DNA from 3 places in the Arthrobacter sp. MYb221 genome. Region 2 is predicted to be linked to each of the others. Evidence: riboswitches for the same ligand, from Rfam matches in the RefSeq annotation. Region 2 holds a riboswitch; each other region holds the start of a gene.
The links. Region 2 has a riboswitch for thiamine pyrophosphate ahead of thiM (hydroxyethylthiazole kinase). Riboswitches for the same ligand answer to the same signal wherever they lie in the genome.
Positions count from the first base shown of each region.

Region 1: another riboswitch for thiamine pyrophosphate. It lies ahead of thiO (glycine oxidase ThiO); the one in region 2 lies ahead of thiM (hydroxyethylthiazole kinase).
Region 3: another riboswitch for thiamine pyrophosphate. It lies ahead of thiC (phosphomethylpyrimidine synthase ThiC); the one in region 2 lies ahead of thiM (hydroxyethylthiazole kinase).

Region 1 is NZ_PCPW01000003.1:379,553-381,751, reverse strand. Features, by position in the region: gene CQ015_RS06255 (GNAT family N-acetyltransferase) at 203-1,171, opposite strand; TPP riboswitch at 1,251-1,356, shown strand; gene thiO (glycine oxidase ThiO) at 1,352-2,199, shown strand, end outside.
Region 2 is NZ_PCPW01000014.1:70,523-72,721, reverse strand. Features, by position in the region: gene CQ015_RS15360 (hypothetical protein) at 1-620, shown strand, start outside; gene CQ015_RS15355 (GntR family transcriptional regulator) at 617-985, shown strand; TPP riboswitch at 1,020-1,114, shown strand; gene thiM (hydroxyethylthiazole kinase) at 1,104-1,898, shown strand; gene thiE (thiamine phosphate synthase) at 1,891-2,199, shown strand, end outside.
Region 3 is NZ_PCPW01000006.1:103,401-105,599, reverse strand. Features, by position in the region: gene thiC (phosphomethylpyrimidine synthase ThiC) at 1-1,153, opposite strand, end outside; TPP riboswitch at 1,151-1,258, opposite strand; gene CQ015_RS09265 (MFS transporter) at 1,453-2,199, opposite strand, start outside.

The sequences.
Region 1 (2,199 bases), on a different contig from region 2:
CACCACCGAGAGCAGACAATTCCGGACAATGACACCATACGGGTCAGTAGTGTGATGAGTCATGTTCCCGGCAGTGAGAGGCCTGGTTCCTACCTTGCCAGCTGATCCCAGACCAGCCACTACAAGACTCACAGTGGTGTGAGAGGTGGGGGCTAGACACCCCCACCTACTCGATTCCGTTCCGCTGCGGCCCCGAAGAAAATCAGCCTCCCGCCGCCTCCGCGCGAAACTCCAGCGGACTGATCGGCGGGATGGGATCGGTGGGCAACCGCGCATAATTCAACACATCGATCCGCTGGCCATTGATCAGGAACTTGCCGCGCTCGCGTCCTTCGAGAATGAACCCGCAACGCTCGGCGACTATCTTCGACGCCGGATTGTTCACGCGCAAACCCAACTCCAGTCGCTGCAAGCGGTAGCTGGAGAATAACTCCGCCGAGAGGGCGGCCAACGCCCGGCTGCTCAACCCGCGGCCCCGATGCTCCGCGTGCAGCCAATACCAGACCCAGGCGCTCAGGTTCGCCTCATCGATGGTCCCGCACACCAGACCAACGAGCGCAGAATTCTCGACGACGGCCAACGGAACCTGCCGGGCCGGGAATTCGAGCAACATGCGGACATAGGCTTCGGCCTCGGCAAGCGTACTCACCTCGCCTTGCCGGGCCATATCCGGGCTCGAAAGGAAGGCCGCGAGGACTTGCGGTGCATCCGCTAGGCGAAGCGGACGCAAAGATGCCGTCGTTTCGCCAGCGGCGCCGAGCCGCCGGCCGCTGATCTGGGACGACGCGGATTGACCGGTGCCTTGATGAAAGAGCAATTGCCAACCTTGGGCCGAATGAACCCAGAGCGAGGTGCGTTGGCTCAGGTTCTCCGGCTTGGTTCGCCACCGCAGAATCAGCAGCGAATCGCTGAGCCTGCGCACGCGCGGATCATGCACTTCGTCCCTAGTCGATTCAACGACTGGTTCATTGCACAGCTGCTCGATAATCTGCGCGCGAGAATAGCACCTGCCCGAGGCACCAACCTCTTCGAAATCTGCGTGGAGCAGCCGCAATAATGCCTGCCGATCCCGGCGGACGGCAGGCAAGAGCAGTTGCCGTTCGCCATCGATGACAACCTGTGCCAGTCGATGATCGGTAGACAAATCCTCCGGACCACTGAATTCGCTCATGCCAACGAGTAAAACACAGGCAGAAGCACAGGTTGAAGTCATGAAGTTCGCCAAAGTGAGCTGAGGCATGCTTATAATCCAAGTACTCCGCGGGAGCCCAACAGCGATTGGGCTGAGAGGGCCATGTGCCGACCGCTACACCTGATGCGGGTCATGCCGCCGTAGGAAGGAAATGCCTTCGTGCATATAGTCATTGTCGGCGCCGGAATCATCGGGCTTGCCACGGCATTCGAACTGCGCGCCCGCGGCGCCGAAATCACGCTAGTGGATCCGGCGCCTGGGCTAGGAGCCAGCCACGCCGCGGCGGGAATGCTCGCACCGACCGCCGAAACCACCTGGGGACAGGGCGCACTTCACCGCCTGATGGCCACTTCGGCCAAGGAATACCCCGCATTCATTGACCGCGTGGAACAAACCACCGGCAGCAGACCAGCGTACGTAGAAAACTCCACGCTGGTCGTCGCCGCCGAAACCGCGGATATGGACGCACTGCTTGCGCTCATGAAGCTGCAAGCCTCGCTGGGATTCAGCGCCGAGCGGCTGCTGGGCAGCGCGGCACGCAAACTCGAGCCGGCGCTTGCCACCGGCATCGCCGGCGCCATCCGCTGCGCCGAAGACCAGCAACTGGACCCGCGGTCCCTGCTGCGCATCCTGATCGATGAGCTTGACCGGTCGATCGTGCGCGAAACGGCGGTGCGGCTGCTGCGCCAGGGATCACGGACCAGTGGAGTGCTTACCTCAACTGGCCAAGAAATCCATGGCGATCAGGTACTGCTTGCCAACGGGTTGGGCGCGCTAGCAGGTGCGCCAGCTCTGCCATTGCGCCCGGTCTACGGAGACATCCTCAGGCTCCAAGGACCGGTGGGCGCGCCGCTGATCAAGCACACCGTGCGCGGAATCGTGCATCGGCAGCCGGTCTACCTGGTGCCACGCACCGATGGAAGCCTCGTGCTGGGCGCGTCGAGCCGCGAGGACAGCCAAGAGCAGGTGAACGTGGGAGAAATGCACGCCCTGCTGGACAATGCGCG
Region 2 (2,199 bases):
TTGGATTCCTCACCACCGCACTCACACTCATCGCACTGGCCTGCTCCTCCTCGCTTGTGCAGACCGAGTACGCGGACAATGCGCGCCCCGGTGAGAACGCCCCGCAGGCAATTGTGTCGCTCCTGGTGGTAGCCCTCTTGTTCTTGGTGCTCAATGCCGGGTTCCTGGGCTACCTGCACCTGAAGTCCAGGGGAACCCATTCACTGGCTCGGCACAGCGCAGACCTGCCGCGCTATGTCTATGTGCTCGCCGGGCTCTTGCTCATCGGCGCCACATACCTGCTGATCAATCCACCATTCGAATATTTTTGGGGTCTAGTTCCGGTCAAACCGGTCTTCGCGCTGGGTGCGCTCCTCGCGTTGCTTGCCGCTACCGCCTGCCACATCTGGTGGGTTCGGCGTGCGGCCTTGCCTTGGGATGTCACCGTGGAGCAAGAAATTTGGTACCGCCAAGTCCACGAACTACGCGCCCTCCGCGTAGTCACCGCGGCGGCCGTCACCATGCTGGCCTGGGGTTACGAGGCAGGTCCCTACGTTTCGGCCGTGGGGATCATCGTCTTCTGCTGCCCGGCAGTGATCATTTTGGCCCGCCCAGAAGCTCGGGTGCCGCAGCGCGTATGAGCCACCATATTTTCGTGGACCTGGACGCGGCGGTCCCGCCCTATGAACAGATCCGCACACAAATCTCATCGCTGATTTCCTTGGGCGAGCTGCCGGCGGGAAGCAAGCTGCCTACGGTGCGCGCACTGGCCACCGATTTGGGGGTCGCTTCCGGGACGGTGGCCCGCGCCTACAAGGAACTCGAGGCCACCGGCCTGGTTTCCTCCCGACGGCGTGCCGGAACGGTGGTGAACGCCGGAGCGGATATGGAGAAATCCTCCGGTGATCTGGTTCAAGCGGTGGATCGGGTGTGGGAATTAGCCCGAGCTCAGGGAATCGACGAGGCCACCGTCAGGGCGCTGGTGCAACGCCGCGCACGGCAATAATTTGTTCTTCCGCGGCTTTGGTGAGTACGCTCTAGCCAGTGACACGGGGTGTCGGATTCACCGACTGAGATGAGACCCGTCGAACCTGAACTAGTTCAAACTAGCGGAGGGATGTCGCATGACCCTGACTTCCGTTGCCCGGAATTATCGGCAACAATCCCCTTTGGTGTTTTGCCTGACCAATACCGTGGTCGCCAACTTCACCGCGAATGCACTGCTGGCCTCCGGGGCGGCTCCGGCGATGACCAACCTGCCCGGCGAAGCCGGGCCATTTGCCGCGGTGGCCTCCGCGGTCCTGGTGAACCTGGGCACCCCGAGCACCGAACAGCTGCGCGCCATGGACGAAGCGGTCCATGGTGCGAACCAGGCCGGCACCCCCTGGGTGCTGGACCCGGTGGCCGTGGGCGCATTGCCGGTACGCACTGACTTCGCGCGAAATATCGTGGCCCAGCGCCCCACCCTGATCCGCGGCAATGCCTCGGAGATTCTGGCGCTGGCCGGGCGCAGCTCGACCGGGCGCGGAGTGGACGCGCAGGACACCGTGCACGCGGCCATCGAGGCTGGACGCGAGTTGGCCATCGAATATGGTTCGGTGGTCGCGATCTCCGGAGCGGCCGATGCGATCATCGATGCCAAGCGCACCACGCTGGTGCACAGCAACGGGATCGGCTTGACCGGGATTACCGGCGGCGGCTGCGCCCTGGGTGCAATCTGCGCCGGGATGCTCGCGGTGAGCGAAGACCCGTTCGACGCGGCCATCGCAGCCCACGGCCTGTACGGACTGGCCGCCGAAAAGGCCCTGGCCATCGGCCGCGGCCCGGGTAGTTTCGCCGCGGCCTTCCTCGACGAACTCTCGCTGCTGGACCCCGACGAATTGCACAACCTGCGCCTTGAGGAGGCAAATAATGCGTGATCTGGGAATCTACCTGGTAGCCAACACCGAAAGCTGCCAGCCGCGCAGCACCCTGGAAGTCATCGAAGGCGCGGTGGCCGCGGGAGTGCAGTGGGTGCAGCTGCGGGCCAAGAACGAGACGGCCCGCGAATTCTTCGAACTGACCTGCGCGGCGGCGGAACTCACCGCCGGCAAGGCCGAGCTGTTGGTCAACGACCGCATCGACGTATTCCTCGCCGCACGCGCCGCGGGGGCCGCGGTCACCGGCATCCATATCGGGCAGAAGGATATTGCGGTGCGCTACGCCCGCGAAATCATCGGC
Region 3 (2,199 bases), on a different contig from region 2:
CGCGCACCAGATGGAAAGGGATATGCCCGGGGCCTTCGACCATCACCTGAACATCATATTTCCAGGCACGCTTGGTCAACTCCGCCAAGGTATCCAGCTCGGCGAACTGGGCCGCATCATTCGCGTCCGCGATGGAGCCTGGACGCAGCCCGTCGCCCAGGGAGAATGAGACATCGTAACGAGAGAAAATCTCGCAGAGTTCGTCAAAGTGGGTGTAAAGGAAATTCTCCTGATGATGGGCAAGGCACCAACCGGCCATAATCGACCCGCCGCGGGAGACCATTCCGGTGACCCGGTTGGCGGTCAGCGGGATGTAGCGCAGCAGCACACCTGCATGAATGGTCATGTAGTCCACGCCCTGCTCGCACTGTTCGATGACCGTGTCGCGGAAGATCTCCCAGGTCAGTTCGTTCGCTTCGCCGTTGACCTTTTCTAGTGCTTGGTAGATCGGGACGGTGCCGATGGGAACCGGCGAGTTGCGGATGATCCATTCACGGGTGGTGTGGATATCGTCGCCGGTGGAAAGGTCCATCACCGTGTCGGCACCCCATTTGGTAGCCCACTGGAGTTTGGAGACTTCCTCGGCGATCGAGCTGGTCACCGCCGAGTTGCCGATGTTCGCGTTGATTTTTACCAAGAAGGCCTTGCCGATGATCATCGGTTCGGATTCCGGATGGTTGATGTTCACCGGAAGGATTGCCCGGCCGGCCGCTAGCTCGCTGCGCACCAGCTCGACATCGCATTCTTCGCGCAGGGCCACATAGCGCATTTCCGGGGTGATGACCCCTTGCCGTGCGTAGTGCATCTGGGTGACCCGAGTCCCGGGTGCCGAACGCAACGGTGGTGCCGAGCGCCCGGCCCATTCGGCGCTCGCCGTGCCGCGGCGGACCGCGGATCTGCCATCATCGTGCAGGTTGCGCTCACGCCCGGCATAGGTCTCGACATCTCCACGCTCACGAATCCACGACTCTCGAAATGGTTTCAGCCCCGTGGTCGGGTCGCTTCCCGGGCCGCTGGTGCGGTACACCTGCAGCGGTTCGTTCGGCTCGCCGTTGGGGGCATCTGCCAGCTGGATCTGCGTGACAGGAACCGAAATTCCCGCAGACTCACGGTAGGCAATGGTGTGGGCAGAGTGCTGTTCAAATTGTTCCACTGTGGGAAACTCACTTCCTTCGCCGGCATTACCCGGACAGGTTCAACGGTCGCGGACGGCGTTAGCCCGATCTCAGCCCCTGCGAGGGCACCCGTGTGGTCTCAAACAAGGTATCACGACTGGCAACGTGGACTTGCAAGGAAGACGAGAAACTTTAAAGTGAAAAGCTCCCATTGGGCAATATCCAACGGGAGCCTTACGATCATCACTCGCACCTTCAAGGAGGTGTCTACGACATTACCCGGGGTTTCTATGTCAAAGCTGAGCATAAACTCGGCAATTCCGAAGAGCCGGGGTGACTACTTGTTCAGGCTGAGTTCCTGCGACGCGTCGACTTCGATCGCGGTCTTCTTCGCGGCGCTGGGAATGCAGGCCGCCAAGATTGCCGCGACCACGGAAATGCCAGCTCCAAGTATCAGCGCCACGCGGAATCCGGATTCTGACGGTAGTGAAGCTCCGCCGAAATCGGTGGTCATCTGGGCCAGCACCAGGCCGATGACCGCGGCGCCGGTGGTCGTGCCCAGCGAACGCATCAGCGTGTTAAAGCCATTGGCCGCAGCCGTTTCGCTGCGGGGGACTGCGCCCATGATGATCGCCGGCATGGCGCCGTAGGCCAGAGCCACACCACCGTTGATGACGAGGCTGGTGAGCATCAGGCTCCACGCGCTACCCATGCCGAGCAGGGTCAGGCAGTAGCCGACGGCGATGACCGAAACGCCAAGTACCAGCGTGAACTTCGGGCCTCGTGCGTCGGAAAGCCGCCCGCCGACAGGGGAGAGCACCAGCATCATCAGGCCGCCTGGAGCCATCCAGAGGCCGGCTGCGAGAATCGACTGGCCCAAGCCATAGCCGGTCTGCGACGGCAGCTGCAGGATCTGTGGCATGACCAGCATGCTGGCGTACATTCCGAAGCCGACGAAAATCGAGGCGATATTTGTCAGCAGCACGCGCGGAATAACAGCGGTGCGCAGGTCAACCAGCGGATCCTTGGTCCGTGTTTCCCAAATGCCCCAGATCAACAGCGTGAGGGCGGCCATTCCGAACAG